Regions from separate parts of the Ningiella algicola genome, predicted to be linked through region 2. Evidence: predicted binding sites of a transcription regulator. Region 2 holds the regulator's gene; each other region holds the start of a gene.

Region 1 (8,319 bases), 2.1 Mb from region 2:
TGCTGACAGACATTCAGCAGGTGAGCAAGAATGACTTAGTGATAAGCGTCACAGAAGAAGGTAGAACCCGTATTCACGACACGTATGTACTCTCTGCACCAGTTACCGGTAACTTGCGCAGAATTGAGTCAGAGGTGGGCGATGAAGTGACGCTCTCAGATACCGTTGTCGCCATTATCGAACCGATTGACCCGGCTTTCTTAGACCCGCGCACCGAAGCGCAAGCCAAGGCTGATGTTGAAGCGACAGCATCGTCACAAACACTGGCTCAGGCGCAAGTTGAGCAAGTCGAAGCTGAATTAGAGTTTGCCTTAACAGAACTTAATCGAATGCGCGAACTGCGCGTCAATAACAGTGTTTCTCAACGAGAGCTTGATACCGCAGAACGCGTTTATAAAACCACGCGCGCTGAGCTTGCTACCGCTCAGGCTGCGCTGCAAATGCGGGTGTTTGAGCACGAGCGAGCTAAAGCACAACTGATGTCACCGGCAGCAGACCAAGCCCCTGTACCTGAGTGCGACTGTATCAATATTACGTCACCAGTCGATGGCAAGGTGCTTACTATCCTAAATAAAAGTGAAGGCGTGGTTCAGGCGGGCACACCCTTAGTTGAAATTGGCAATCCTCGTCAGCTTGAAATTGTAGTAGAGTTACTTTCTTTTGATGCCGTTAACGTTGAAATAGGCCAGCGCGCAATCATCTCCAATTGGGGCGGTCAAAGCGATTTAGAAGGCGTAGTCAGTCATGTAGAACCCATCGGATTTAAAAAGATATCTGCACTTGGCATTGAAGAGCAGCGCGTTAACGTTATTATCGATTTTACCAGTGATTATGAACAGCACGCACGACTTGGCCACGGGTATCAAGTAGACGTCACCATTGTACTAAATGAAATTAAGGATGTTCTCACACTACCGATTAGTGCGCTTTTCCGTGAAAATCAAGACTGGGCCATATACGCCGTTGTCGATGGCGAGGTTGAAAAACGCATTGTAGAATTGGGGCAGCGAAACAATTTCCATGCAGAGCTTTTATCCGGACTAGAGCAAGATGAATCATTTATTTTGCATCCTAACGACCAAACGGTAGATGGAGCAAAGGTGAAACAGCGTGAAACCTTATAAGACTCATATTTTATACACACCTTATATCAAGCGCACAAAATAGCTGAGCAGTCACAATACGACACGATATGCGCAACATTCTGGAGACAGCATGAAGGCCTTTAAGAAGATTTTTGTGATCATTGAACAAAACGACACTGAGCATCAGGCGCTTTACCGAGCGCTACAACTCAAACACCCAGCAAACACAGAAATCCTGTTGTTCATGAACGTTTATGACGCGAATATTGAATCAACGTTTATGTTAGATCTTGACCATATAGACTTAGTAAAGCGTTCGTTAATTGATTACCACACTCAAAAATTAGAAGAGCTAGCGTGTTATTCTGCTACAGACAACGTGCACTTTACCACTCAAGTCATATGGCAAGACACTGGATATATCAGTGCAGTAAGAGCCATTGATGACTACAAACCCGATCTTGTGATTAAAAGCTCACGCTTAGCCTCAGCCTTTGAACAATGGGTACATGGCGTTAATGAAGCGCAGATTCTTAAGTCTTGTCCATGCCCCATTTTATTTGCAAGGGAGTCAGCACAAAATCACACTCAAAGTAAAGGCCGAGCGGTGTTAGCCGCGGTAGACCCAGGGCAAAAACTGAATGAACAAAGTCATTTGGACAATAATGTGTTAAACAGCGCACTTGCGCTTTCAACTGCTCTGGACGCACCCTTACATGCCTGTCATTGCTTTGACCCTAGCTATTGGGAGATGTTTATTCAGGGCATCAGGCAAACTAATCTGCTTACCGACGTATTTCCAGAATTTACCAAAACCGTTGCCAATCAAGATATTATCCATGCACTGAAAGAACAGCATTATGAGAAGTTTACTCAAGGCTGCGAAGAAATAGTGCCGCATTTGGAACATCGTCATTTTGTGAATGGCAAGGCCATTGAGGCACTGCCAAAACTCGCCAGTGAACTGGGCGCCTCGACCATAGTGATTGGCACTACTTATCGAACGGGCTTTCTAGGCAGCACTGCCGAAAACATATTCAAACGCCTAGAGATTGACTTGTTAGTCGTAAAACCAGATGGCTTTCACTCGCCAATTTTAGTGAATGCATGAGTGCGGGCGTGCGGAAAAGGATTTTAGCAAAACTACTTTATACTTTGAGGGCATAACACCATCTGCTACTCTAATCGATGTTCAAACTTACCCTAGCATTGCTGGCAAACAAAACCAACTGAAGGCATATTTTACAGGGCGTAGCGCTCAGGCTCATGCTGCGTAGAATTCACAATTTTGACCTGTTGGGTGGCGTGCGAGTGCGCAAGCTCTGTGAATGCCGCGCGCTTGCTTCGACTCAGCGCACGTTGCCTTAGCTTATCGAGCGCCTCTTGGGAAACGAGAGTAACGCCTTTTTCCGTTACTCGAAAACCATTTTGCCTGTCTACCCTGGCGTTAAATCCTATCGTCACGCCCGGAGGAATATCGCACGCGGCATCGACAATCGCATTAAACACTTTTGCCCCTTTTCCTATTCGCACATTAGGTAAAATAACAGCGTCTTTAATGCTCACATCTTTCTCAATATGGACTTTCTCACACACCACACTGCCGGATATCTCGCATGCGTGTAATTCGCAACCGTGCCCGAGCAAAGAATCACTCAACGCAGCCGAAGCATTCGCCAAGGTGTAACAACGCGTAGGTGGTAAGCTGCTTGGCGCGCTTGATATTGGCCATAGTGGATCGTTTACATCTAGAGGCGCGCTGGCTTTGAGCATATCCATATTGGCACCATAGTAATTATCCAAGGTACCTACGTCTTTCCAATACGGAATGGTGTTGTTGCTATCGCGAAAACGAAATCCGTTTACCTTTGAGCGCTTAATGAGCGAGGGGATGACATCTTTGCCAAAATCGTGGGTCGAGTCGTGATTGGCTGCATCTTCGCGTAATACTTGAAGCAAGAAATCAGTTTCAAACACATAATTGCCCATTGAAGCGAGCACATGCCCTGGTTTATCTGCTAAGGGGCTAGGATGTTCGGGCTTTTCTTCAAATGCAGTGATTTGCATTTTGCCATCAACCTGCATGACCCCAAGCTTACCGCGCGCATCTTCAATGGACGATTCGATGCATGAGACCGTCATATCTGCCCGGCTATTCGCGTGCTCACTCAGTAGCAGGCGATAATCCATTTTGTAGATATGATCCCCCGACAATACCAACACGCGCTGTGGTTTAACTGACTCAATGAACGCGATATTTTGATGCAGCGCATCGGCGGTTCCCTGATACCAGTTTTTTGACTCTTGTTGGGAGGCCGGCAATAACTCTAAAAACTCACCACAATGATGATTGAACTTACAGCTTTGACCGACTAAATGATTCAACAGCGTTTGTGCTTTATACTGAGTCACAATGCCGACCTTTTTAAGCCCCGAATTAATGCAGTTCGACAGTGGAAAATCGATTAAGCGATAGTTAGCGGCAAATTCCATGCATGGCTTGGCGCGCGTTTTTGTAAGCTCATGAAGGCGGCTACCCTGCCCGCCCGCTAAAATCAACACGAGCGTACTGCTCAACAGTTGATCGGTTTGTGATTCATGCATAGCAATCATTATATCGCCTCTATTAAATAACAGTTAGTAAGTGGGTATAGGTGACTAAAATTGCCACATGCTGACTTGATTTCGGTTAACTTGCACCATCAATGCGCACCGCCAATACATCTTGTTTGACGCCGTGCAACAACTCGTTGGCGGTAGCACCTAACAGCAGCTTTAGTCCCGAACGGCCATGGGTGCCAATCACAATCAGATCCGCGCCAATATCATCTGCCAGTGACTGAATCTCATCTGCAGTGCGACCGGTGGGAACATACACATTTTCCTCAGGGATTTTGTGTTGCTTTGCAATTTCACCCAAACGAGTGCGAGATTGTCTTTCAATGTCAACGACAAAATCGCCGCCGACGCCAGTAATATAGGGCTGAAAATACACCGGCGGCAAAGTCACAAATACAAGACTACAATCGCTTGGCTTTGCCGCCGAACTTAGCGCTCTTTGCAGCACACGGTCGTACTCTGAGTAAATATCTATCGCAACTAGAATGCGCTTGTAATTTTTCATACTCATTTCCTCATTTAAACCTTAAAACCCAGTGCTAACCTTTAATATTTATTTTGTGCTGGTCTTTGATGGCATGTTCGGTTTTTGGAATAGATACATGCAGCACACCTTTTTTAAATTCTGCGCTGATCTTTTCTTGATCTACGCCGTTGGGCAAAGCAAAACTGCGTTTAAAGAAACCATAGCTTCGTTCCATGACGTGATAGTCTTTCTCGCCATCTTTGCTCGTTTCGGTTTTCTTCTCACCTGTTAAAGTCAATACACCTTCTTTCACCTCTAAACTTACATCTTTGGTGTCAAGACCCGGTAATTCAGCTGAAATATCGTAAGACTTTTTGCCCTCTTTAATGTCTACACGCGGATTTAGCATCATGCCTTCGGGTGCCATGCTTGCTCGCTCCAGATGCTGAAACGGCCAGCGTTTAGAAAAGTTATGGAGCATATTGTCAAACTGATCCCAGCCTGTTTCCAACTGCAGAAAGTTGTGATTATGCTTTTTTTCGCTATGTTTTGAAGATTGAAGTTCAGACATCGCTACTCTCCTGTTATTCACTGATAAAAAGATTTACTCACTTGTATTCCAATGCATTAACGCGAGCATGGAAACATCTGGATTTAATCAAATCCAAGGTGTCCTATTTTGATAAAGATCAAACATTGCAGAATTTCTATCAATGCTGATTAAAGAAACAAATCCACCTTCGCTTTTGCCCTGAGTGCATCAAGGTCATTGATGACGACTTTACGATGTTTAATGCTTAAAATATTCGCTTGCTGAAAGGCAGTCAGCACCCGACTTAGGGTCTCAATAGCCATGCCAATATAGCTGGCAATATCGGTGCGCGTCATGCTCAAACTAAACTCCACACTCGAACATCGGCGTTCGCTAAACCGCTTCGATAAACTCAAGATAAACTGAGCAACTCGCTGCACACTGCAGCAATTAGTTAGGCTTAATAACATCTGTTGATCGCGCACTAAACTATGACTCATAGCGCGCAGCAAACTACTTCGAAAAGCCTCTGACTTGGCCAATAAACTGTCGATTTCCCTTTCCGTGTAGCACACCACACTGCTAGTCTCGAGAAAAGTAAGCTGCTGGGAGTGCACAAAACTGTCAAAACCATCCACGCCTACAATATCCCCCGGATAGAAGAAGTCAGTAATATGTTCATCCCCATTGACGGTGCATACAGAAGCTTTTGCAGAGCCCGAACGCAACTGATATACCGCTTTAAATACATCACCTGCACAATACAGCACTTGCTTGCGCTGATAGATGCGATGAGAGTTACGAGTATTCGAGCGAGTCGCAATACTATCTTCACTTTGATAAGCGCTTACTCTTTCGATTTTGTTGGGGCGTAGAGGCAATACATTTTCCATTTGGACACCACTTAAGTTGTTGATTAACACCGTCTTAAGCATCGAACCTGAATGCTCTACTACAGACGTTTATTGGGTTTCTATAATCATCATATAGCCAGAAATTACCCGCTCATATTCGCAGTGATGCGTAAATTATTGCGGAAACTACGTAGGTCTAAAGTCAGATGAGATTAAGGCTCTTCTCGATGGTATTTTAGCGCTTGGCGAAAGGACTTAATGTCAACGTGTTCGTGGTGAATGACCAATAAAAATCTATTGTGCAATTGATGTACGTCAAAATTAAGCTGTGTAACAAACGCTAGCATGAGCATGGAAAGACAATAAATTCACTCATGATCAGGAAAAACTAATGACTAAGCGCGACGAATATGTTGAAAAACTCAAACAGACCATTGATGAAGTAAACGAAAAGCTCAGTGAACTAGAGGCGAAAGCTGCTGAAGCCCAAGCTGATGGAAAAGCAGAAATTGAAAAGCAAATTGCTTCCCTGAAAGAGCAAGCGAAACCGCTTACTGACAAAGTCGAAGAATGGAAAGGAGAGAGCGAGGAAAGGCTGGACGAAGCCTTAAAAGAAGCGAAAAAAATACGCGATGCTTTTATACACTCCTATCATTACTTTATATCGCAAATTAAATAACCTGCACTTAGAATAAATAAAACGCAAGGTTTTAGCTGGCGAAGCAAGGAGGACAAGTTGCAAGTATTAATAGGCTACTGCTCTTCTCAAGGGCAAACTCGAAAAGTAGCACGATTTATTATGTCGCATATAGCGCGTCAAGGTCATGGTGTCGAGATGCTTGAACTCAAAAATAATACTGATATCGATGTGTCGCAGTATGACAGGGTTGTGCTTGCAGCGTCTGTGCACGTGGGGCAATATCAGCGTGTGCTCACTGATTTTATTGCGGCTCATACCAAATTGCTTAATACCTTGCCTAGCCTGTTTGTATCGGTTTCCTTGGTCGCAGCGGGGCATGATGCTGACGACTGGCGCGAGCTCGACAAAATAGTTGATGACTTAAGCGAAGCAACAGCGTGGCAGCCTAACAGCACGATACAAGTGGCAGGGGCTTACTCACCCTCTCAATATGACATTTTCACTCGTTTTATCATGCGCCGCATCATCGCTAAACGAGAGCCAGAACGAAACCTTGATGAAGACCATGAATATACCGATTGGGACAAGCTGCGTGAAACTGTTGATGCTTGGTTAAAATAGTAAAACAAGATATGGCAAACAGAACCAGGCTTATCGCCTGGTTCATTTTTTTTAATTGCACCAACTCGGTTTATCAAGGGATTCAGATAAACAGCCACCGCTCATTCCGGCATTTTGGGCAGACGTTTTCACCGCATAAATATCGCAAATATTGCTCCGATTGGGTCCTTCCATTTTTAGTATAGCGTCGTTGACACTGGGTAAATGCTTGCAAAACAGTACCTCAGTTTGCGTATCGAATCCTGCTAAAATTTGCTCTGTGTTTTGATTTTGTTTGACTTGCGAATAATCAGATACCACGGTATTTGCTCGGCTTTTATAATTATCAAAATAGTCCTGTAGCTTTATGCGCAATGCATCAGCATTGTTGTCATTCGCACTAATTTCACCGTTTTGCACTGCCGAAATTAGTGCGTTTGCTTGTGCTGTAATTCTATCTATCTCAATCATATTAGGAATTAACGCAAGCATCCCGCAATGTGACGGTGCAGCAGCAAATTGACTATTGCAAACACTGTTTCCAGCACTGGCAAACTGTTGCGCATTAGGCATGTCAGCTTTCCACGCTGCCGTTGCTGCAGCTCTGTGCAAAGCAATCTTAAGCGCTGTGTCGCTGGCTTTTTCTGCCTGCTCAGAAGCTTGTCTTGCTAAATCAGCTAAAGCATCTTTACTGGTTTGTGCAGTGATGAAGTCACTTTGCTGCGCAGCGCTTTGTAAGGCGAGATAATAGTTGGTAAGCGCAGCGTTAGCCTGATGCAGGGATAATGATTCACACCCCGACATCATAATACTGACCGTGACAAGCAATAGTATTTGCAGCTTTTTCATGATCTTGCTCCTTGGATAAAGTTAACGACTAGCTCTTCGGTAACATCGGGAATATCTTTGCCTAATAATACTTCTGCCAAGATCACGCTAAATAGGTGTAACCACTCTTTGTTGCCATATTGTAGCGGATGTTCAGCAAAGAATGAGTTTAACTGCAGTAAGGTTTTTTTCAATTGTTCAACGTTGTTTTTAATTGCACTTACGTTGCCCGAGGTAGCCGACAGAAAGGTTGCGATTGCCTCTGTCAATGTTTGACCAAATACAACATTGTTCGCCCCTTGCTTGCTTACCGCGTCCTTAGCGACATTGAGCAATAAAATAATGAGTTCACCCGCGAGCACATCGTCAGGATCATTCGGATTGAGCTTAAATAAGCGCATGGGATTTGCGGCGGCCTCAGCAGAGGCAACATCGACAATATCCAGCCAATCTTCAGCATCGAGCAATAGAGTATCATCAGCTGCCATTGCATTGGCGATAGCAACAACTAGCCCTGATTTAACAGTGTTAGATGAGCTAAGAACCATATCAGGCGACTTGGCTATATTGGTCAGAACCAGCCGACCATATTCAAGCCATTGCTGGTCACTAAAGAGGACTTTCATACTGGTATTAGTACCCACAACATCGGCCATAGTGTTGACCAATAAAGTGACCAATTGGGTCGCCGTATT
Region 2 (8,319 bases):
AAGCCTAGAGCGTGTCACGCGCGCTTGAAGTATCTCAAGGGCACTACTCATTACCCCCACAATGCCGGGAGACGTTTTTTTATTGGGTTTGGGGTCTGGTGAAAACCACTGTTTCATGAAACCCGTCGCACCTTTGCTGATTATTTCGTCGGTTTTTTGTTGAGAGGCTTTGTGCTCTTCTTCAAACTGCTCTATTAGCTGAGGGCGAAAATCAGCGCTTAGATTCACCGCGATAACAAAATCTGCCCCTAACTGGCGGCATTGATTCACGGGTACTGGATTAACCACTGCGCCATCGACTAACCACCTACCTTCATGCTCGATGGGGGCAAATAGAGCAGGGATTGCACAAGACGCCTGTATTGCATCGTTTATATCGCCTTTATTAAAAATGACTTCTTTCCCGGAATATAAATCGGTAGCGACTGCACTAAAGGATTTTATCATTTGTTCAAAACTGGGGGCGCAAAAGTCGTTTTTATGTTTATCAAATACTTTTTGGCCGCTAGCAAGGCCGCCGCGACGAAGGCCAATGCCAAGTAAACCGAATACTTGCCATTCGGTGAGCGTGTTTGCCCAGGCCTCGAGTTCATCGAGCTTGCCGCTTGCATAGGCTGCACCTACATATGCGCCAATGGAGCACCCAGCAACAATGTCTATTTTAATGCCTAATTCTTCAAGTGCCTTAATGATGCCGATATGCGCCCAACCTCGGGCAGCGCCCGCACCCAGTGCTAAACCAATTTTCACAAATACTCCTGTTTATTCGTGCACGTGTTATTGATCATCTTCTACTAATCACTTTATTTCCAGAATGGTGTTATCCGCATCTGGCTGGCTAAAGCTTTGTTCAAAAGCCTCATTATCAAAGCCAATGTCGCCTTCACCTTTAAATTTGGTATCTCGATTTAGGCCTTTAAAATCAAACATCGCATGGTCAAGCATATGAGAGGGTTTAATATTCTGCATAGCGCTGAACATCGACTCCACGCGTCCGGGAAAACGTTGCTGCCAGTCTTGAAGCATCATTTTGATATTTTTGCGCTGGAGGTTTTCTTGAGAGCCGCAAAGATTGCAGGGAATGATTGGGAAGTTCATTGCACTTGAATATTTTTGAATATCTGACTCTTTGCAGTAGGCTAGTGGCCTTATAACGATGTGTTTGCCATCGTCACTTAGGAGTTTTGGCGGCATGGACTTAATTTTGCCCCCATAAAACATATTCAAAAACAATGTCTCTAACATGTCATCACGATGATGACCTAAAGCGATTTTTGTTGCTTTAAGCTCGCTTGCCGTGCGATAGAGTATACCGCGGCGTAAGCGTGAGCACAGAGAGCAGGTCGTCTTTCCTTCAGGTACTTTTTCTTTAACGATGGAATACGTATCTTCCTCAACTATCTTATATTCCACTCCCAGTTCAGACAAATACGCTGGAAGAATATGCTCAGGAAAGCCTGGCTGTTTTTGATCAAGATTAACCGCCACAATTGAAAAGTGAATGGGTGCTATACGCTGAAGATACATTAATGAGTCGAGTAGGGTATAGCTGTCCTTGCCGCCTGATAAACACAGCATAATATGATCGCCGTCTTCTATCATATTGAAGTCGGCAATGGCTTTTGAGGTCTCACGGCGTAAGCGTTTTTGTAGTTTATTAAAACTATACTTCGATTTGCTCTGAGTAGTGAGTGAGCCATTTACTGACATAAGCTTTTCCTAAAACGTAATGCATAAAACCTAATACTTAAAACGCCGCCAGTATACGAGACTTATGACTGTAAATCACCCATAGAAGTACGCTTTATCGTTTGCCATTAAGCACTATTTTAACTGTGGTTTTATCACCAGGGTATCGCATGTGACATGATCAATAATATGCTCTGCAGTATTGCCCAAGAGCGCTGCAGATATACCCCGGCGACCAACCGAGCCCAGTACTAACAATTCGGCATCAAGCTTTTCACACACTTTAGGAATGATATCTTCAGGAAGTCCTTCTGATACAAATACCTGATCATCTGGTATGTCGTGCGCTTGCGCAATGGTATGCACGTCTTTCTCGTGTTTATCCTGGATATCTTGGTTATAAGCTTGCGCGTTAAAACTAGGTACTTCGATAGCAACATGCACCGGTGCGCCTGCAAAAGTGTTTGCCAAGTTGACTCGCGCGTTGACCATTTTCGCCAGGTCGCAGCTGATTTTTGTGACGCGTTCACTTAACAAATTGTGTACTTTATCGTTTGTATCAACACTGATCGAAGCGACAATATTTCCATTTTCTGGCCAGTCATGATCTTTTACCATCAAGACATTAAGTGGGCTATACCGCAATAAACGCCAATCGGAGGGAGTAAACAGTTTATGTGCAAATTTAGTATGATTTTTACATGCCTTTACAATCATGTCGCAATCTTCGTGAGTGGCGACGTCGATGATCCCTTGATGCAATGACTTATGCCATACAGATTTCACGGACACTTTTACACCAATAGTTTTTGCAGTACAGGCTTGCATGGCTTTGAGTTGACCGTTAAGCAGGGCGGATTTCATGTCAACGCGCTGTTCAGCGCTAAGAAAATTGGTCATGTCGTATGTTTCATCATAAATGCAACTGACTACTAAAAGCTCTGCATTAAGCTTTTTGGCCAAAAAACAGGCTCGATGATACGCAGGTTGTTCAGTGTGATAAGGGTCAAAAACGACGAGAATACGTTGGCATGTGAACACGCTATCGTGTGAGCTTAAGGTCATAATTTACTCCGTTATGTCGTTGCAGATTGTTATCCAGACTTCAGGTAGAGCACTTAAGCATTATAAAAAAGGTGGTTAACATATGCATGTAACCACCTTGTGCTAGATAAAATATAAAGGTAATAAACTTACGATTTCAATCAGACCTGCTAATTAACGGCAGCGAAGGGGATCTCTGACTCTGGCATTCGTTGCTTGAGACCATCAAAATCTACGATCGTGATAAGTTTACCGTCAACTTTAATTAAGTTTTCTTTTTGAAATCGTGTTAACAAACGACTAATGGTTTCAACCGTTAAGCCGAGGTAATTTCCAATCTCGTTGCGTGTCATAGATAAATTGAACTGCTTTGCTGAGTATCCTCGCTCATCAAAACGCTGTGAAAGGTGGCTAATAAAATGTAACAAACGCTCTTCAGCACTCCTTTTACTAAGAAGCATCATCAAATCATGGTCATGTTTAATTTCAGCACTCATGAACTTCATGATTTGTTGACGGAGTTTTGGATACTTTTCAGATACTTTATCTAAGGTTTCATACGGCAGTTCACAGACCATAGCAGTCTCAAGTGCCTGTGAATAGCTCTGATGAGTCTGGTCCTTTAAAGCGTCAAAGCCAATAATATCGCCCGGGAAATGAAAACCCACAATTTGTTCGACGCCATCTTTGTCACTAACATAAGACTTAAATGAGCCAGAACGTACCGCGTATAAGGAATGGAAAGCTTGACCAGAACTCACAAGCTTATCATGCTTATGTAAAGGACGTTTACGTTCGATAATGTCATCTAAAGATTCTAATTCAGACTTGTTAAGACTAACAGGTAGGCAAAGATGACTAAAACTACAGGTCTCACAATGTATGGAGAGCTCAGGACTGGTTGCCATGGCCACATTCCTTTTTATTATTCAGATCACTTTATACCGTGAACCATATTGAAAATCAAAACAAACGAGAAAATAATCAAACAAAGCGCCACAATGTATCGAAACGCTCTGTGTTGTAAAATAGGAATGATATACGATGCGCCTAAAGAAGTCGCAATTAAAGCGGGGAATGTGCCCAGGCCGAACATTAACATAAACAGCGCACCGCTAACTGCATCGCCAGCTGCTAAAGACCACGTTAGCGCTGCGTAAACAAGACCGCAAGGCAACCAGCCCCAAACAGCGCCGTATGCGAGCGCATAACTTGGGTTTTTAAAGGGTAAGCACTTTTTAGACAAGGGTTGAATCTTACGCCACAGGTATCCGCCAGCTTTTTCAAAATATGACAATCCTTTGTATACATCACTAATGTACAGAGCAAGTAAAATTAAAAATAAGGCACTTATCATTGTTAAGATGGGTAAGGTGGTGGTAATGGCGCTACTGGCGATAGCGCCTAGAAAGCCGGTTAGCGCGCCTGCCATTGTATATGAGGCAATGCGGCCGCTGTTGTACGATAAAATATAAACGATTTTGGACTCGCCTTTTGGGATAGCGAAGCTAAAAGCACTTGCGATACCCCCACACATTCCTACGCAGTGAACACCGCCAGCGAGTCCCATCAAAAAAGCTGATAGTAAATTGAATTCACTCATGTGCGGGGTTCATTAGTAGGATGAAGTATGATCAAATTTCTTTGTGATTTTCAGTCAAACTGTCTTTTTGTGATTCATCTGAGCATTCATCTGAGCTAAACGCGATGCTTTCGCATTTTGTAGGATTTGCTTTGTCATCTTGCTTTATATCATCATCAAACAAAATGCTATAGCCCTGACGTTCAAGGTCGTCAAACTGATTAGACTTTACGGCCCAAAAAAACACGCCTATTGCAATAGAAACAATAATAATGGCTAATGGAATTAAGACAAAAATAATGCTCATGGCTACGCCTAACAATAAGTTCTAAGCCTTATTATCGCATTAATCGTGTAGAGTTATATACCACTATTATCGAAGATAGCGACATTCCAAGTGCGGCCTGCCATGGCGAAAGTACACCGCTGACCGCAAACGGAAGGACAAGGAGGTTATACCCAAGCGCCCAAGCGATATTTTGTTTAATTTTACGTTTGGTCTTTTCTGCCATTTCAATTAGGTCAACTAGTGAATGTAAGCTAGGATTGAGTAAAATTACGTCTGCCGCATTCTTTGCAAGATCAGAGGCATTACCGACGGCAACTGAAACATCAGCTGCAGCAAGTACAGGTGCGTCGTTAATGCCGTCCCCAAGCATAATGAGCGAACGCGATTGGCTTTGTTGTTCTCTAATATGGCTGAGTTTATCTTCTGGGGAACAATTGCCAAAAGCATGCCTAATACCGATTTGCTTAGCAATTGCTTCGACATTGCTAGTATCGTCGCCACTTAAAATCCTTAGACTATATTTATCTAAGCGCGTTAACACTTCAATGACATCGTTTTTAACTGTATCTGTGACCCAAAAAGCGGCTTTTACTTCTCCGTCAACGGCCAGCAATACATTTGCGCCAGTCAACGTCAGACTAGCCTGAGCGTCAAGCGTGTCCTGGCTTATGCCCAATTGCGCTAACACGAAGCGTTTCGACCCGATTAAACACGCTGTATTATTAACGGTAGCACGAATTCCTTTACCAATTTCTGTGCGGTATTCACTTATCTGCCACTGAGATTCGTCTAAGGGGAGCGCGACATTGTCCAGACTGAACGCACGAGCGATAGGATGTTCAGAGCGACTCTCAAGTAAACAAGCAAGTGCCAGATAATGCTCGGCTTTGTCCTTTTCGACAAATATGCTTTGTGCAATTGAAAACTGTCCTTCTGTTAGCGTACCTGTCTTATCAAAGACGATGTCACTGGCATGAGTAACTTGTTCTAATGCATCGGCGCGTTTGAGTAAAATACCGATGTTATTAAGCTTTGCCATAGCGCACGTAAGCGCAGAAGGTGTGGCCAGTCCAAGTGCGCACGGACAGGTTGCGACTAAGACTGAAATTGTGATCCAAAAGGCGTGCGGATCGTCTTGAGACCACCAATACCAATAGGTTAGGGCGCTTATGATTAATACTGCGCTGACAAAATAGCGAGAGAGTTTATCCGCGATTAGCGCAACTTTGGGTTTACTGCCCATGGCCATTTCTTGCAGACGCAGAATCTGATTCATCATCGCATGTTTTAGGCCATTTGATACTTCAAGCGTGATACTACCCTGTTGATTTAGCGAACCCGCAAACACCCGATCGCCAACCTGCTTTTTAACGGGCTCGAACTCTCCCGTTAGCATGGACTCATCCGCCGTGGACTTACCATCAATCACAATGCCGTCGATAGGGATGGATTGCCCCGCTTTGACCAGCACTTTATCTCCCGTAATTAGCTGCTTGGCAAGTACAGACGTCCATTGACCATCACTCATTTTTAGAGCGGTAACAGGAATCAACTTGAGCATGTTTGAAGATATTTCAGTGGCCTTATGGCGAGAGCGATGTTCAAGATATCGACTTATCAGCAAAAAAAACACAAACATACAGATAGATTCAAAATAGACCTCACCTGCATCTTTATTTACCGCCAGCACACCTGCAACGTAGGTTGCAATGATCGCCACTGTTATCGGCACATCCATATTGACGGTTCTTGCCTGTATTGCCTTTATCGCACTGACGTAAAATATGCTGCCTGAATACAGCACCACTGGTGTAGTAAGAAGTAAACTTACTGCATTGAAATAGGAAATCGCCTCTGCATCAATATTACCAAAAATATCGAAATATTGACCCATTGCCAGCATCATCACTTGCATCGTCATAATGCCAGCAAGCCCTAACTTTTTAAGGTAAGCTTTTTGCTCTTTTTTAAAGGATGCTTCGTGATTGTCGCTTTGAAAGGGCAGAGATTCATAGCCAATCGCTTTCATTCTGCTTAACACACCAGAGAGCTTAATTTGATCGTTATCCCATGTTACCAATGCTCTTCTGGCAGAGACGTTGACCGATACTTGCTTAATTCCCTGCAACTTGGCGAGCTGTTTTTCAATCAGCCATGCGCACGCAGCACAGGTAATGCCTTCTACCGTAAGCTGGATTTGTTTGTCTTTGCCTTGTTCGAAAACAAACTCCTCTTGCAGCTCAGGCTCATCGTATACCGCAAGTTTTGACATGGTGTTATCAAGCGCTGCGTCACCACGGGCGGCTAGTTCTGTGCGAAATTCGTAATAGCTTTCAAGGCCATTGTCGACAATAGCTGAGGCCACCGCCTGACAGCCAGGACAACACATAAAGTGTGTTTGGCCGATTATGCTTACGGGATATTTGTCACCATCAATATTTGGGAGGCCACAGTGAAAACAGCAACCCTGAGAAACGCTTATGCTCATTGGGGATTAAAACTGATTACCTTTTCTTGTGGAAGATTTACGGTGTCCTGGACTTTCCAAGACTCATCCATTGGCAGCAAACGGATTCTCCACTTGCCTTTGATATCTTCATCGAAGCTGCTGCGGTATATGCCGTTAGCATCTCGAGATAAAAGGACATTAAAATCTTTATGCGCAAGGGTGACATGAAAAAACTCGAGCCTTAAAGCTTCACCGGTCTGTGGGGCTCCATCCAAAAACTCTATGGCAACCTGACCTTGCTTGATATCCAACGTTGTTGATATGCCTAATTCGATAGCTCGGTCTATTTTGTCAAGGCGGGCGTTGATAGCTTTCCCTTCCTTGTAGTAATCATCGACCACTAAAGTGTTGGTGCCATCGGTTGCAAAACGTATAACGAATGAGCCCACAATTAATGATGAGGTCGGAATAGCAATTAAAAACCAAGGCCAAAACTGCTTATACCAAGGCTTAGTATCTGTATCTTGTAAGTTCATTGTTACCACTTTTAGGCTTATTGCTTAGCACGTTTTTTGAAGCAATATTCTATCGAATCTAAATTAAAAAGCCCCGTAAAACGAGGCTTTATTCTACGTATTTCCCTAAGTTACTGCATTAGGATACGCGATTATTCTTGAGATAAGCTGTAAACGTACGCCGCAACCACATGAACCTTGTCTTCGCCCAAGGTTTTGTCGAAGGCTGGCATTACACCATTACGTCCGTAATACAAGGTTTCAGTAACGGCTCGCTGACTGCCACCATACAACCAAATGTTATCAGTTAAGTTGGGTGCACCCAGTAATTGGTTGCCTTTTCCGTCCATCCCATGACATGCTGCGCAAGCGGCAAAGCGGACCTTACCGGCAGCGGCGAGCGCTGAGTCTACGTCGCGACCGCTTAAGCTCAAAGTATACGCGACCACCTCATCAACACCGGTTTCACCAAAACTTGCTAACCAGCCTGGCATTGCGCCAATGCGACCTTTAATAAGCGTTTCTTTGATTTTGTCACCGCTTCCACCATACAGCCAATCGTTATCGGTTAGGTTAGGGAAGCCACCGCGCTGACCTCGCGCATCGGAGCCGTGACACTGAGCGCAGTTTTGTAAAAACAAACGCTTGCCTACCTGTAAAGCCTCGTCGTTTTGCGCCAGTAACTCAACGGGTGTTTTTGCATACTCCGCAAAGATAGGATCAAACAGATCTTCAGCAAGCTTAATTTGGC
Region 3 (8,319 bases), 1.4 Mb from region 2:
GTGAGGAACGAGGACTACATCAACGAAGCGATTAAACTGAGAGTCAGCGCTTGCAAGCTCATTCGCTTCGCTAACTGCGCCTAATTCGGACACTTCGCTAAACCGGGTGCATACAAAATCGCGAAAAGACTTCGATTTGCCGTCGTAAGCTCTCACGTGCCAACGGTGGCCATTATTAATGATCGCATGAGGAACTAACCGCCGCTGGCTTTCCCCAGAACTGACTGACACATATTTTACGATACAAGCTTGCTGATTGTGAATTGCGCGCATAAGCGTTGCAATTATGTTGATGTCTGGATGGATAAGCTGCACTGCTTCAAAGCAATGAGCTGATGGTTGAATATCATTGGTAATACCATCACTGAATCCTTTACTGACCGACTGCAATATTGCATCAGCGCTGAACGAAAAAAGTGCTTTGAATTGTTCTGTGCGGAAATATTGCTTAGTAGAATGATCAAGGACTAAATTGTTTTCTGCTAACTCTTTATATGCGGCAAAGTCTCGCGTGCTTGCAGCAAGTCCGGTTTTGAATCGAGAGATCAGATCATTGCGCGAAATCTTGCCAAAAAATTGCAGATTGAAGTCAATAAAGGCTAGTCGCTCTCGCTGCGATAAAGAAATATTATCTAAATGCTGTTCGAGAAGTGCATGAGTAGATACGATGGTCATGATGATTTCTTTTAATACTGTTCATATGTACAGATTGTACTGGCTAAATAATCAGTATGCAATCAAAATGATTAGATTCGTTTGCACTTGTTAGGAGTCGATTGAATCAATACACACCGGCAGCTTTGAACAACTGCAAATGCACATCAACCAGCGCAGCAATGTTTCGCTGATAGCCGCCGCCTATTACCGCAGCAACGGGTAAACTGTTTGCTTTGCAGTGTTCAAACACAAGAGTATCGCGTTTAAAGACACCTTCAGTTGTAATATCCAAGTGGCCTAAGTCATCATTTATGTGGATGTCTACACCGGCATCGTAGATAACCGCATCTGGCTGAGCATAAGCTAAGGCCATATCCAGTGCCTGTTCAACCGTTTCAAGGTAGTGTGCATCTTGACTATGTTTCTCTAACGAGAAGTCTAAATCCGAAAGCTGTTTACGGTAGGGGAAATTTTTTTCTCCATGGATGGATACGGTATAAACTGCTGCATTGTTAGCTGCAAGCTTAGCGGTGCCGTCTCCTTGATGGACGTCGCAATCAAAAATGAGAACTTTATCAATATCGTCGTGACTTAGCATATTAAGCGCGGCTAGGTAGAGGTCATTTACCATGCAAAATCCGGAGCCAAAGTTGGCAAAAGCATGATGGTAACCCCCTGTTAGGTTAAGCGCTACGCCATGTTTAATCGCAAGTTCTGCTGTAAGCACCGTGCCAGAAGCGGCAGTAAGCGTACGCTGTATCAGCTGTTTAGACCACGGGAAACCAATCCGCCGCATTGCTTTGGCGTCCAAGCTACCTTTGCACAAATCAGTGATGTACTGAGGGTCATAGACTTCCTTGAGGACATCTTCTTGCAATGGTTCAGGCGTGTGAAACTGTTGCTCGCTCACGCCTTTGGCAACTAGCGCATCTTTTATACCTTGATACTTTTCGATTGGAAAGCGATGACGATGCGGTAAGTCTAACTGACTATAAATTGGATGAAATACCAGTGGTGGATGCATACCAGCCCTGACAGCTAAGCGTTAACTTGATTACTGTCAAAGTCTCTATTCAGATTGCTTTTTATAAAGTACTTGATGTTTATATGTCTAGCACAATTGTGTAATTGGTGCTCGCTCACTATAATTGAGCCATCTAATGTCCATGTATGTTTTGGCCAATTTTGCTCACCCTATCTGAAATACAGTCTATTAATTCTCGCAGGTACTTTCGCGCCGTAAAGCGATTATTTTGGCGCATTGTTGGATTGGCTTTTTGCATTACGGTGTTGGCTATTCTCATTTCGTTCACGCTAGAAAAAAAATATACTGCCAAAGCATCTTTATTGCTTGAGCCGCCGACTCCATTAACGCTCTCAACGGAAGCAAAAGAGACGGAACCAGAGCCGAAGGATTTGACGAAAAATGGCGCAATGAAAATAAAAAAGCGTGATATCAGTGGTGAAAGCTACTTGGATTTTCTCAATACACAATATCAAGTGCTAGCATCTCGGCCACTTGCTGAGCGTGTTGTAAAACGGATGAAGCTAGATCAAAATCCTTACTTTGATATCAGCAAATTCAACGACAACCAAGGCTTAGTTTTGCGCATTATCAATGATATTCGAGCATTATTGCGAACGGCGCTTCCTTTCTTGCCGGCACAAACGACTCCAAAGTTAAGCGATGAGCAGATGAGCAAACGGCTTATACAGTTCGCCACTGATCGTTTACTGGCGTCCATCAAGGTTGTTCCAGTTGAAAATTCACATGTGTTGACGCTTGAAGTTGAAACACCCGACCCGTCGCTTAGCCATCGCATAGCAAATAACTATCTTCAAACTTATATTAATGATGATTTACGCATTAAAAAGCGTATGGGTGAAAAAACACTCGCGTTCATGCAGGAGCGACTGACCGGGCTAAGCGCAAACTTAGAAGAGTCTGAACTTGCCTTATTGGAGTTCTATGATAAGCAACAGCTAGGAACTAAAAACGGCTCGATAGATTTAGGTATAAATACCAGTGATCCCGTAGGCGCAAAATTCCAGTTATCCCCTCAGTTGGTTCAGCAAATGCGGAGCTTGCAAAGGGAGGTAGAAATAAACCAACACCTGTATAAAGTACACCTTTCTGAACTGAAGAGTATGGAGAGGCTTTACCTGTTACAACCTTGGTACGCTCGTATTCTGGAGCGAGCAAGTCAGCCAGAATCTGCCTCTAGCCCAAATCAGGTTCTAATTGTGTTGGTCAGTTTTGTGTTGAGCGCCTTACTTGGTATTTTTTTGGCTTGTTTGAATGAATGGTTAAATAGCGTGATTCGCTCTGTTGAAGATGCCGAATATAAATTATCGCAGCGCTGCTTGGGTGCACTTCCATATGATGATGAACTACATGCGGGTCGTAGCGTTTCTGACATGCTTAAGCACGACACAAAAGCCCCTGGTGGTCAATTTTTTGCTAATTCTTTAGTAGACTTAAGCGAGGGCTTATACTCCTTGCTAAGTACAAAGAATACAGCGTGCATTCAAGTAACATCAACCTTGCCAAAAGAAGGGGTAAGTACAGTATCAATTGTGCTTGCTTTCTTATGTGGACAAAGGGCAAAAGTGCTGCTTGTTGATGCAAATTTACGTGAGCGTTCGTTGGCAAAAGTATTACGCTTGCCCAAACATCAAGCCGGTGTGGTTGACATACTCTGTGGAACTCATAGCGTGGAGGAATGTTTAGTAAAGAATGAAAAGCTTGGCATTCAGATTTTGAGCGCAGGTTCACCAACACCAAAGCCTGAGTCTTTATTAAAATCAGAAGCAATGGAGGGGTTAATCGAGAAAGTTCGCGACGCTTTCGACTATATTTTTATAGATAGCCCTGCAATGCACTCTTATGATGATAGTATAGCGCTTGCGCGACTATGTGATTCGACAATATATGTTGTTAAAGCAGATGGTACACACTACGAATTAATTCAGTCCATGCAGTACAAGTTGAAAGAGAGCGGCAACCGGATCGAAGGCACAATCCTCAATCAGGCGCGATTTGCGCAAAATGAGTCAGAAAATGATAGCGATTGACAAAACCACCATAATTGAATGGACAGCACTTTTAAAAAGGCAATTTAGCAAGACCAAACTAACGCGTACCATGTTGATTTGTTTTGCTGTGCTCGGTGCTTTGAGCGCGTTAAGATTTGGAGCCGCCAGTTTAAATTATCATCATGCTACTAACGGTTTAGCGCAATTAAAAGCAGACCGTAATGAACTGGATGCAGATGATTTTGAATCAATCAGAAATGCCGCAACACAAGCGGAGTTTTACCATGCAAGCCATCCGTTTTATGCCGATATCTCAGCCCAAGTGGACGAATGGTCAGTGGTGTTAGGCATTAATGAAGCATCAGCACTTGATGAGGCAAAAGACAAGTATCTTCGCGCAACCCATTTGCGTCCAAGCTGGCCTGTGACTTGGGGGTCGCTTGCTATGATTAAGTGGCGTAAAAAAGAATTCGACCAAGAAATGCTCAAATATCTTAAAAAAGCAGATAAACTTGGTCCACACAAACCTGAGGTTCATATCTTGTTTGCTCGACTTGGCCTTGCCCTTTACAGCGTTAATCACCCAATGTACAAAGAAATAAGAGAGCAGACTCAACGACGCGTTGTAGAGGGTTTGCGCCACCCTAAAAGTCGACGCGACGTTAGAAGAGCAATCAAGAACACAAAGTCGATGGACTTCGCCTGTGCTTGGTCAAAGCAGCAAAACCAGTACGTATTTGACCGAATATTAAAGTGTGCTTGATGGCTTATCAGAGGATTTTCTTGAACTCGGTTTTTTCAGTTTAAGAGAGTTTGATATCATCGCAAGGGCAATAAATACAACAAAATAGCAAGCATTCGCATAGCCTTGTAATGGAAAGTCTACGCTAATATGAATACACATTCCTAATACTGCCACCGCGACCGCAAATGATGTGCCTTTAAATATGGAGTTCTTTCGTAAATACATGGCCCTAAATGCTTTATAGAACGTAAAAAGGCATATTGCTAGTAGAATGAACGCACCGACTAAGCCAAACTCAATAACAAACTGCAGATAGTCGTTGTGAGCGTGATCATAAAATGCCGACACATAATTTTGCTGATATTGTGGGAAAATACTGTAAAAACTTCCTGCGCCACTGCCAAAAAGCGGAAAGTCCTGAATTATGGGCAATGCGTCAGCAACAATCTCATCTCGAGACTCGTTTGCCAGGCTCGTTTGTGCTAGACGGTCTTTCACCCGCTCCAGGCCGAAATACGCGCTAACAATAAACAAGTCAATAATAAACATACTAACGACGAAAATAAGTAGGCCGTTGCTCCTATTTCGAATCAGCATCAACGCTATTAATCCCACAATGGCGACCGATGCGAAAAACGCGACATTACCCATTCGAGAGCGTGACATCACCAAACCTATGACGATAATGGCAAGACCTATTCTTACAATAGTTTTGCTGCCTAACAGGGTCTCAATAAAGGTTCGGAGTCTATCTCTTTTTGACATTGACTTATCTTTTTCGAGTGCAGCAACGATGAGACCGATACCTGCAGCCAGAGAAAGCAACAAAAAGTTTGCAAAATGGTTGTGGTAAACGAAGCTTCCCGTTGCTCGGTTCTTTATATCCATGTCAAAAACTAAACTGGTCTGGGCACCAGACAAAATAGTGATTGTCCCATAGAGCGCTTGAAAAGTGCCAGCCGCTAGCATGGTCAATAGTAGGAGCTTAATTCGTTTCTCAGAATTAACTAATTGCATGATCAATGTCATTAGACAAAACAGGCTCAGCAACTTGATAAAATTAATTGTGCTTTGGCCTGAATCGATGGATAGATAAAAGGTGTCTGCATTGCTTAGACTATATAGCTCAGCAGAGGCGGGTGATAATAAAGATACGATAGCTTCAGGCAACGGGATGATTTGCAGCAGCGCCAAAAAAATGAATCCAAGCCACAAATAAATCATGCTCATGTACTTCGATAAACCGACATGCCTTGCACTAGGCATCTTTATACAGGTATAGATTGATAGGGAAAATATGCAAATTTCAAAAAAACTCCATGCCCATGGCCGGTTCGCACCCAAGGGGATAGGAAGTAAAAACAGTAAACCTAACAGCAGATAAAACGGCATATCCAGTCGGTCATGTGAGTGCTTCAGTAATTTGCTCAAAATGTGGCTTCTAAATAAGTATTGCGCGAGTTAAAAGTCGTGTTGATTATTTTTTGTAATGCTAAGATGAAAATTAGGCCTAAAAAAAGCCCCTTAAAAGGGGCGTTTTTGTACGTGATAATTAGTTATCAGACGCTGTGTCGTCACCACTGCCGGTGCCGCCACCGCCAATACCTGCGCCGAGCGGGTCAATATCCTGTACAGACAGGGCTGCAAGGAAATCATCGCTGACTGCGGCTGCTGCAAGTGCATCGAAACCATCGGTGGGAGGAAGCTCTACGGGTAATTCATTACCCGTTGCAGTTGCCTCACCGAATAAAGCTGGGTCAGCATTTGCGTCTAACATCGCTATCGTGAGCTCGTCAGAATCAAGTATTCCAGTAATTGCAACGCCATCATAAATCTCTTGAGCGAAATCAGGATACAGCGCAACGCCCAGTCGGATGGTCGCTTGAGCCTGTTCTGGCTGTGCTTCCACTAAGCGTTTTGTTACTTCAATTAAGCTGTTATGCTCAGTCATAAGCTCGTAGAACGTTTTAGCCAAGCCTGAGTCAGACGCTACCGTTACCTTCGCATCTACGTTCAAAATATTGCTGTCGTCTTCTAACGATTTCTCAACTGCTGAATCTATCGCAGCTTGTTCTGACAAACTGTCATTTAGATATAATGAAACGATGTTACCATGCAGTCTGTGACCAGGCTGTTCATCATTGCCAAACAAAGATTCCGTGTATGCTAGTCGAGCATGTGCAGAAGCTGCAAACATCGTTGCAACGACCAGTCCTACTATCATGTGCCTAATTGACATTTTCAATCTACTACTCCAATAATCAAACTCCGCTTCGTATTTTACTAGCAGTTTAATTTTTATTCAACTTAATCGTTTAATACGCTAATTATTCGCTTTCTGAGCAGCGCTTTGCACAGCGCTGGGTTGTGAAAGGTAAAACCCTTGGAAACCCTCTACGCCGCTGCTCTTGAGCCACAAATAGTCCTCTTCAGATTCCACTTTCTCAACTAAAACACGAATATCAAGGCCATGGGCTATGTTGATAAGCGAACCAACGAAAAGCTGATTATCTGCTTGATTATGAACGTCGTGAGTGAATCGACCATCTATTTTTAGGAAATCTGGCATAATTTGCCGAATGTGCGCTATCCCTGCTAGCTGAGCGCCAAAATGTTCGATACAAATATCGATACCATAGGACTTTAATCGGCTGGTTAATGTGGCTAGGGAGTGAATATCGTTCACTAGAGCGCGCTCGGGAATCTCTATTACAATATTAGGGCAAACTGAACGATAAACATCGAGTTTCTCAAACAACCACTCAATAAATTCACTGTTAAAAAGTGATATTCGATTGATATTTACACCTATGCGATTGTTCGTTTCAGCGGCTAATACAAACAAGTTTTGCACAATCAGTTTATCGATTTCTATTGAGTGATCTAACCTTATTGAGGCGGGAATCAATTGATTCATAGGAACGATATCGTTTGTCCGGCTGTCTTTTATCCGAGCAAACCACTCGGAATAGATAAGGTTTTTATTCTTGCTTAAAATATCTTGCGCAACAAAGTTTGCTCGTCCGTCTTCAACAATATGACGGATTTTGGTATTCCACTCCGCATTTGAAAATGATACTGACTCCGAGGAGGATATCTCCCAACGAGATTCGTTTTCCATTGCAGTAATTAAGGTAGTGTCAATACGCTCCATTACACTTTTATAAGAGTCTTGGTAACAAAAAGGTGCTGCGCTTATATGCGCAACGCCATCAACATGCTCATTGCGCTCAGCGCGTTTGGTATAAATTGCAAGCAGTTGGGCCATTGTCTTTGCATTTGCCTCACGTAAGTTTTCAATAATCAAGGCAAAGTCACTTCCGTTAAGTCGGTAAAGTGAGAAATGTTCATATTCAGCAGCCGCGGCTTCTTTTATCGATTGACAGATAGTCTTCAAGTATTTGTCACCAGCCTCACCACCAAAATTGGTATGAATACTTTTGAGGCTGCTGGCGCGTATTAAGAATAAATACCCTTGCGCACTTGCCTCGCTATCGTTAAGCAATCCCTTGATCGCAAGCTCGAACGCGCGGCGGTTGCCCACACCCGTCACAAAATCTGCATAGGCAAAGCGACGGTATTCTTCAGACTGATTGCTGAGCTTTTTAAACATAACATACAGCTTTTCTGACATGTTATTGATGGCTTTTACGAAGCGGCTTAGCTCGGTTGTAGTAGGCACTATTTGAATTTGTTGGAATTGTTTTTGACTGATTGCATCCGCCTGATTAATCACCGCATTAATGGGGCCGGTAATGACTCTTTTTACCAAAAACCATACGAAGACGAGCGAAAGACAAAAAGCGACAAGGATAACAATGAAACTCTGCACAGCATTCTGCCACAGTTGATCGTAGGCCTCGCTTTTATTGCTTTTTACT
Region 4 (8,319 bases), 2.1 Mb from region 2:
CGTAGCATCGCTACGATCGTTCGAGTGCCTGCGGACTGATGGCTTTTATCAAATAAGCGCTTTACTCTTGCTCGTAAAATCCGGCGCTTGGCATCAATGAGGCGGCGTCGCTTTTTACGCTCCTAGTAGCTTGTCACACCCAAACCTAACGCTGAGCACACGAGCTCTGTCGATTTATGCTCCCTTAATCGATCTACTAGCGCGTGGAGTTCAGATCGTCTGACATCAAAAGACTAGTCCGTCACGGACGGTAGCCTAATGAGATGCTCCGCCAAAGTCTAAAAAGGTGTACATTTAACATTCACTATTTTAATTAGGGTAATTATCATGGCTAACATCAAGGTTTTAGGTATCGATTTAGGCAAATCAAACTTCCACGTTATCGGTCATAACGAGACAGGGCGAACAATATACAAAAAAGTGCTCACTAAAAAAGCACTTATATCATATCTCAGCAAATTACCGGCTTGCGTTGTGGCCATGGAGAGTTGCCCTGGCTCTCAATGGCTTGTGAGAAAGGTTGGGTCTTTTGGCCATGATACTCGACTGTTGCCACCGCAATACGTAAAGGCTTACGTTAAGACTAATAAGAACGACTTTATTGATGCAGATGCTATAGCAGAAGCGGCAATTCGGCCAAATATGCGATTCGTGCCCATCAAATCTGTTGAACAGCAAAGTGCACTAGTTACTCATAAATTACGAGATAGCTTTGTTAAACAACGAACAGCTTGTATGACGCAAATTCGTGCCTTTTTATTAGAGTTTGGTATTAATCATGGAAAAGGCCATCCAGCAATAAGACGTGTTCCAGAATTACTGGCAAATTCTGAAATTGAACTGCCTCCAGAGCTACGTAAATCAATTCACCATTTATATGAGCATTATCAATATCTCAATGAACAAATCAAATCACTTGAGAAGCGCATTGACGCTTACATCTCTCAAGATGAAAATTCCCAAAGACTGTTAACCATCCCTGGTATCGGCATACATACTGCGAGCAGTATGGTCGCTGAGGTTGGCAATGCAAGTAGGTTTACCAATGGGCGAGAAATGGCAGCGTGGCTTGGCTTAACCCCTCGACAGCATTCAACGGGTGGCAAACAAAAGCTGCTTGGAATAAGCAAACGAGGAAATAAGCAGTTGCGCTGTTTGTTAGTGCATTGTGCTCGTTCAATTCTGCGATTCAAACACAAGTACAGTGATACTGCATTTGGTGGCTGGATTACACTCATGCAACAGAACAAGACGTTTAATGTAGCAACCGTAGCTTTAGCCAATAAACTCGCTCGGATTACTTGGGCAATTTTACGCAAGAACGAAAATTATATATTGGCATAACTATCCCCTTCATAGGGAAGCGATAAGATGACTAAGCGGTCGACCGTCACTTCTAAAGCCTGACTAAAAAAGTATGCTCTAGAAGCTCATTGGCCTTTTAAGGCTAGAAGTGCGCGGATCTTCACCAAGGACAGAGCTAGCAACATTAAAAAGCTCACAAACAGTCCGAATACATTTGTGCTGACCCAAATAGTCAAATAACAAAAGAATCCTTTGACAGATGGCGGCGGACCATACACTTTTTAAGTATCGACTTTTCTCGCTCTAACCGATTAACTTTGGCTTCTAACTCCTGAATACGCTGCTGCTCGGCGGTTAAAGCCTTCGATTTAAGCGTAATACCTATACGCTCTGATTCAAGTTGTTTTACCCAAATCCGAAAGGTGTTTTCATGCACCTCTAACGCTCGACTGGCCTCGGTATATGGGTAATCTTGATCTAAGACTAAGCAAGCCGCATCGTTTTTAAATTCCGGGCTGAATGACCGGCGCTTTCTCTTTTCCGTTGGAAGCCTCTTCTGTAAGTGTAATGCTACCACTTAAAAAGGTGTACGGGTTTATTCTGCCACTACAAGGTTCGGAATAAGCGCTCAAGATTACTTTATCCGCATGCACAAACCTAAACAGTAAAACGAACATTCAAGTTAATCAACAAAACTAATTTCATAACTTAAGCTTCAACTACTATTTTAACACTTATTTCGAGAACGATTCAGATACAAAACACGGAATAGGCTCGTATGGGCAGAGTAATTAGAACAAACACGCTAAAAAACTTTATTGTAAACATTATGTTACTACTTTGACTCAGTAATATTATTAATGCTTCTGTATAAAATATTGACACGAATTGTATTTGTATGAATTATATACTAACAACTTAAATAAGGACATTTTAAAATAATGAAACATATTCAAGAAACCCTCCAAATTGATCCCATCTTTTACTCTAACGTAATTTCCAAAATATCAGCAGGAATACTATTGAGTATTCTTCTGCTAATGGTCAGCGGCTCCTTTAGCTCACATGCTAGTGAATTGAGTACAACCGACTACATTGCAGATACAAGCGCAGAAGACTGCCCAGCTGATGTAGAGTGTATAGAGGCACCTGGCGTTAGACCTGACCCCTCATTCAATCCTTGTATTGGTGGATGCGGCGGTGGAGGTGGCGGTAGCGGTGGTGGTGGTACTAACCCTGGTGGCGGTGTTGGTGCTCCTCCTCCAATAAGCCCGGCAGAGCAATGCATTGTTAACGTGGAAAGAAACCACGCAAGTGTGATAAGTCAGATAAGTCAAACGCGAACCATCGCTTTATTTGCATGTAGTGTTTCTGGGTTAACTGCAGGTGCACTTGCCGCGATGTTTACTGGTGGGGTGGGAGCTGTGCCAGCGGGCGTGCTAGTCGGAGGCGCATGTGTTGCATTTGTCGAGCAAGCCGCAGCTCAAGCTGTTGAAAGAGCCGATATCAAAAAAGCTGAAGATGCAGCGAAGTGCGATTAACGTCAATGATTCAGGAGAATTTGATGGTTAGCGAGCAAGCACAAAAAAAATTCGATGATTTCATACCCAGTATTTCAATGGCCATCTACGCGCGAATTTTTAATAAAAAGTCATCACCTAACACATTATGCTTGGGGCGAATAGTAGATGTTGGGGTTTTATATACGATTTTTTATCTGATTATTCTTGGTGGTGAATCCCCACTCGATTACGAAAATACGATTTCAATCTTATATCTATCGATGGGCGTAGCGTTCGTTAGTTTGGTACTGGTTCTATTCGATAAATTCGGCGATGCAAATGATTCAAAGTCTAGGTCAAAGTTTTTTTACACGATGCTGATTTTGACTTTAACGAGTGCAGTATTCGTTTTTTATTTGGTGAGTCAACTGAACACCTATGCGACGACTGATCATAATGAATCCAATGCCAATCAAGTCGAGAGTTCCTACAACGATACCCCAGATCTAACTAATGCCGAACGTGATAGACTACAGCATGATGCCTCTCTTGATGGGGTTGATTCTTCTAGAGTTGGCGACTACATGCAATTGCCGACATCTGAAAAGGCTAATGACACTGAAATCTCGATAAAGGATTTAGACGACGACTCTAGGGAATATGTTGAAATGATAGGTTCTATGTTCTCGACCGAAAAATTGGAAGATTATGATTCGTTTCTACGCAGCTATGATACGCTTTCACTGCAAACCCCGGAAATGGCTGACTTATTTCTTGCGCGCGCAATTACAGGAGATGCTCCACTGAGCGTGTTCAACGAAATGCTAAACAGAGGGGCTAAATTTACAGGCGAGCATGTTTCTTTAGTTGTGACTACCAAGTCCTTAGAGGATATTAAACTTCTTCAGAATCTGGGTATGGATATAACTTTGGAAAGCAGCTCTGGAACTAATGCTCTGGTAGATGCATTGTTAAACACAGAACGAGCAGAGTTATTCGATTATTTCTTGAGTCAGGGGCTTGCAGCGTTTTATGAATCAGATAAATTAATGCTGCAAGTCATTGAGCGTTCACAAGAATTATCTCTGGGGAACAGCTATATCGAGAAATTACAAGATAATGGTGTTTCTATCCCCGAGGGATATAAGAATCTGAGCGACGAGCCTTGATACGTTCGTTTGTGTAGTTTTATCAATATTATGACTTTAACCAAGAGAGGATCGTTAGTTAACTTATGCTTAACACTTAATTATTTTAGTCATTCATTTATCGAGGGTTACCTATATTTGGTTGACCGAGAGCCATGCAAGTATAGGTAATGTTAAAGCTATATACTATCCTCTGTAACAACTGATTTTAAGGCTTGTTTCGCGTGTTTCAAATTAAGGTTTTACAGAGAGTATTGAAGTAAATTCGCTCCTAACAAACGAGTGATCTAGACCTTGATACTGAAAGCTGGATTATGGGATAAGAAAATCCTAACCTCAACATGTTACTTGTTCAAGCTATGTGTTGTTTTAGAACTTTAAGTACCATAGGCAGAACTCATTGGACTGAATCACTGCATGCAACGCCTGGGGCAATGCCGCTTTCGGGGCAGCCGGTGGCCTTGACAATAGATAAGGTATTTTACTCACGCAACGATATTATTGAGTCTAACGAGTGAGCCAACGCTATGCTAATTTTTAGATGAGGATTTTATCTAAATGCCGTTGCGCTTTCATCTCAAGAGTGACCAATTCCCCTTTGTAAAATACGCTGTTTATAATCCACGGAATCGGCATCCGATGGCCGTCGCTTTTGTTTTTAAGATGATGGATGGTAAGCGGCACATTTTTACTTTCTGCATATTCTCTAAGCAGCTGATTGGTATAAAAGTCGGTGAAGGGGCAGGTGTTTGAGTAATACGCAGTGATCCCTTTGTCGTCGGGGCATCGGCCTTGTTTTGCACTCGCCAATATGGCTGGGAAGTTTGCCTTAGCGTTTGTTTTTAAACCCCATAGCTTAAAAAATGGCGGCGCTTCATCTATTACCTCGAAACCTTGCAGCTTTAAAAATTTTGAATCACTCATAAAAGGACGTTTTTTATCGCTCGAAATGGCCACGATCCCATCCATATTTTGAGCGTCTGCCATGCATTGTTGCAACAAACGTTTGCCGTTGCCCTTTCCTTTAAACTGACCCGACACCCAAAAGCAATTAATCACCATAAAGTTGCTTCCTGTCAAGGGAAGCCAAGAATGTTCAATAGGCACATACTCAATAAACACTTTGCCCCGCACATCCATTTTCTGGAATTTATATCCATTTTTAAACTGGCTTTTCAGCCAAGCTTTTTTCTTTGTATAGCCATCCAAACATTTCTTATCACTGATAGCACAGCATATATGTTGTTCTTCAATGTTTATGTTGTTTAAGTCTACAATTTCCATATGTTTTTGCTCACTTTATATTTATCTGATGCTGTGCGCCAAATGGCTCAACATGCACAACTACATCTTTTACATTGAATTGATCAGCCATCAGCGACTCAATGGCGTCTGCGATATCATGTGACTGAATCAAAGATAAGTCTGCGTGGACAGTGACCAGAATGTCTGCAAAATGCTCTTTTCCGTGGCTTCTGGTGCGCAGTCTTGTTACGCCAATTACGCCATCTATACCTTCAATTTCTTGGGATATGTCTTGGGCGTCTACGGTGCTTTGGTCCACCAGAATAGGAATGGCTTTTCGAAACAGGCGATATGCCAAGTAAAACAGCATAAATGACATCAGTACGGCAAACACGGCATCCACCCAGTACCATCCGCGTGCAGCCAACTGCCAACCGACAATCACCGTGATACTGGTTAGCACATCACTTACTGTATGGCTCACATCAGCGTGTAAAATATCAGAATCGAGCTGAATAGCCCAATGCCGCTCCCAAAACGCAAGCGCTACATTAATGCCCAGTGCGCTTATAAGGAACACAAGCCCCCAGCCACTTTGTTCAACTGGCTGTCCAAAACGCTCAAGCGCGCTTAACATAATTTCAAAGGCAACAATGACCAGTAAGGAGGCCAGTACAAAAACGGCTAGCTGTTCGTATTTTTGATGACCATAGGTATGCTCTTCATCTGCTGGCTGTTCAGCAATATTCATTGCAAACCAAGCAATCACATTGTTAAACACATCGGTAGCCGAATGGATTGCGTCAGCAACAATAACGCTGGATTGTGTACTTAAACCAATAATGAGCTTACACAGTGCAACGCAAAGGTTAACTGCGCCCTCAACCAGCAATACTTTACGCACATGCATTTAATAATTGCTCCTACGGTGTGACGAATTCCTCTTGAAATATACTGGGCTTAAACTGTTATGACTCGTTTATGCCACGAATACACGCGCGCAGTAAACATTCAAACGGGTTTAAAGACCAAAACCTTGACGCGGGTCAAGTTCGCTCTAACTAAGCCTTGTTAGTTTTAGCACGGATATAAAGAAGCGTTAGTGTAAAGCGTTTACTTGCAATGCATTACCAACAACAGAGGTGAGGAATGAGCCAGTACAAAAAAATCATAGTCGCAATTGATATTAATGCAGATTACCAAAAGGTGATTAAAAAGGCCTTGGGGATTTGCGAGTCACCAAAAGATTTAACCTTGGTTTACGTGCCGCTACCTACCGTTTACATTCAGCCCTACCTCTACGGAGCAGAGTATAACGTTGACGACGTAGATAGGCTGCAACGAGCAAAAGACAGCTTGGGTGATATTGCTAAAGAGTTCGATTTAAGCGAAGAGCAAACCATTTTAAAAACCGGATATGCTGGCGATGAAATCAAGCAAATCGCTGATGAAAATCATGCCGACCTTATCGTGATAGGCACCCATGGAAGAAGTGGCATTAAATTGCTTTTAGGGTCAACGGCCACATCGGTGATACACGGCGTGAATCAGGATGTATTGGCAGTGCGTATGCATGACGATTGAGTCAGCTCTCAGCTTGCCACCTTGCATAGTAGGTGGAACTTCATTACAAGGTATCTGCGTTTAATCAGAGGTTAAAATATGATCACAACATCCATTTTCCCTGGCCGTTACGTGCAAGGAGACGAGGCATTGGGCGTGCTTGCAGAAGAAGTCGCCCATCATGGCAACAAAGCTTTAGTTTTGGCCGACAAATTTATCATGGAGCACCAGCGCAGCGCTATAGAGTCAGCGCTTAGCGATATGAATGATGCGCTATTGGAGCCATTTTCTGGCGAATGCTGCGACGACGAAATTCAGCGTTTGGTGGCACGTTTTTCTGCTAGGCAATGTAACGTTGTGATTGGTGTTGGCGGGGGTAAAACATTGGATACGGCTAAAATGGTCGCCTTTGAACACAAATGCCCGGTGGTACTTGTGCCAACTATAGCATCTACTGATGCGCCGTGCAGCGCACTGTCAGTTATTTATAACAACGATGGCAGCTTTTGCCGATATCAAATTCTTGAGCACAACCCGAATGTGGTGCTTGTGGATACCCGTATGATCACCCAAGCACCCGCGCGCTTTTTGGTAGCTGGCATGGGCGATGCATTTGCGACTTGGTTTGAGGCGGAAGACTGCCGAATTAAACGTGGCGCTAACATGACTGGGCGCGTTGGTCCCATGAGCGCATATGCACTCGCACATCTGTGCCATGAGACGCTCTTGGAGTTTGGCGCACATGCAAAGCTTGCCTGTGAAAACCAAGTAGTCATCCCTGCTCTTGAACATATTGTTGAAGCAAACACGCTCTTGAGCGGACTCGGATTTGAAAGCGGAGGCTTAGCTGCGGCGCATGCTATCCATAACGGTCTAACTGTTAATCCCAATACTCACGCGTTTTACCACGGTGAAAAAGTGGCTATTGGCCTACAGGCCATGATGTTTTTAACCGACCGACCCAGCGCGATGATTGATACCGTATTTGATTTTTGCGAGCAAATTGCACTGCCGGTTTGCCTTGCTGATATCGGCATACATGCGCTTAGTGAGACTGAGCTTATGGCAATAGCAGAAGCCGCATGTGCACAAGGCGAGACCATTCATAATGAGCCTTATGAAGTGACTGCAAGGCGAGTGATGGATTGCATTAAAATGGCAGATGCAGAAGGAACAAGAAGAAAGCGTTTACAATAATTACCGTAAACGCTGCATTCATTAAGCTTTCTTAAACAGGATTCAGGTTAACTAATACGGCCCATATTGATTATAGCGAGTGTAGGTGTAAGGAACGACTTCATATTCGGGCTGTAAAAACGCAACCACATTCACCAGTTCGTCAACGGTCATTACGTGATTATAATTTGGCATAATCGAGTTACCATCAGCATCCGTTGTATAGTCCTTATGCCCCCTTGAGATGCGATGCGAAGGATTTATGATGCTGGTGACCAACTCTGCATAAGTCGTAATTTTCATTGACCTTCCGCCTAAAGGAACACGCGTTGTGATCTCACTTTGAGTGGCGGCAACCTCCGCCTCCATGCTGTCTAGCG

The links. Region 2 encodes FNR, which switches genes on or off when oxygen is low (the NO sensors DNR and NnrR bind a similar motif). Its sites were predicted from a motif close to TTGATCTAGATCAA; they were not measured.
Region 1: the regulator FNR is predicted to act here: its motif matches at 4,850-4,863, upstream of PN836_RS14315 (Hsp20/alpha crystallin family protein).
Region 3: the regulator FNR is predicted to act here: its motif matches at 1,708-1,721, upstream of PN836_RS17295 (polysaccharide biosynthesis tyrosine autokinase).
Region 4: the regulator FNR is predicted to act here: its motif matches at 6,237-6,250, upstream of PN836_RS14260 (universal stress protein).

Annotation. Positions count from the first base shown of each region.
Region 1 is NZ_CP171821.2:3,283,850-3,292,168, reverse strand. Features, by position in the region: gene PN836_RS14335 (efflux RND transporter periplasmic adaptor subunit) at 1-1,124, shown strand, start outside; gene PN836_RS14330 (universal stress protein) at 1,216-2,196, shown strand; gene glgC (glucose-1-phosphate adenylyltransferase) at 2,328-3,698, opposite strand; gene PN836_RS14320 (universal stress protein) at 3,775-4,209, opposite strand; gene PN836_RS14315 (Hsp20/alpha crystallin family protein) at 4,244-4,741, opposite strand; gene PN836_RS14310 (helix-turn-helix domain-containing protein) at 4,891-5,595, opposite strand; gene PN836_RS14305 (hypothetical protein) at 5,948-6,235, shown strand; gene PN836_RS14300 (flavodoxin domain-containing protein) at 6,293-6,817, shown strand; gene PN836_RS14295 (hypothetical protein) at 6,869-7,645, opposite strand; gene PN836_RS14290 (hypothetical protein) at 7,642-8,319, opposite strand, start outside.
Region 2 is NZ_CP171821.2:649,876-658,194, reverse strand. Features, by position in the region: gene rssA (patatin-like phospholipase RssA) at 1-750, opposite strand, end outside; gene ttcA (tRNA 2-thiocytidine(32) synthetase TtcA) at 799-1,710, opposite strand; gene uspE (universal stress protein UspE) at 1,825-2,754, opposite strand; gene fnr (fumarate/nitrate reduction transcriptional regulator Fnr) at 2,904-3,641, opposite strand; gene PN836_RS02870 (sulfite exporter TauE/SafE family protein) at 3,668-4,336, opposite strand; gene ccoS (cbb3-type cytochrome oxidase assembly protein CcoS) at 4,368-4,622, opposite strand; gene PN836_RS02860 (heavy metal translocating P-type ATPase) at 4,654-7,092, opposite strand; gene PN836_RS02855 (FixH family protein) at 7,089-7,589, opposite strand; gene ccoP (cytochrome-c oxidase, cbb3-type subunit III) at 7,721-8,319, opposite strand, start outside.
Region 3 is NZ_CP171821.2:3,973,076-3,981,394, forward strand. Features, by position in the region: gene PN836_RS17285 (WYL domain-containing protein) at 1-675, opposite strand, end outside; gene PN836_RS17290 (histone deacetylase) at 782-1,681, opposite strand; gene PN836_RS17295 (polysaccharide biosynthesis tyrosine autokinase) at 1,828-3,732, shown strand; gene PN836_RS17300 (VpsP family polysaccharide biosynthesis protein) at 3,719-4,456, shown strand; gene PN836_RS17305 (O-antigen ligase family protein) at 4,442-5,869, opposite strand; gene PN836_RS17310 (hypothetical protein) at 5,991-6,683, opposite strand; gene PN836_RS17315 (EAL domain-containing protein) at 6,762-8,319, opposite strand, start outside.
Region 4 is NZ_CP171821.2:3,270,878-3,279,196, forward strand. Features, by position in the region: partial or broken gene PN836_RS14225 (IS3 family transposase) at 1-233, opposite strand, end outside; gene PN836_RS14230 (IS110 family transposase) at 328-1,344, shown strand; partial or broken gene PN836_RS14235 (transposase) at 1,583-1,882, opposite strand; gene PN836_RS14240 (hypothetical protein) at 2,247-2,846, shown strand; gene PN836_RS14245 (hypothetical protein) at 2,870-3,976, shown strand; gene PN836_RS14250 (YoaP domain-containing protein) at 4,493-5,239, opposite strand; gene PN836_RS14255 (cation diffusion facilitator family transporter) at 5,250-6,110, opposite strand; gene PN836_RS14260 (universal stress protein) at 6,350-6,784, shown strand; gene PN836_RS14265 (glycerol dehydrogenase) at 6,863-7,960, shown strand; gene PN836_RS14270 (c-type cytochrome) at 8,012-8,319, opposite strand, start outside.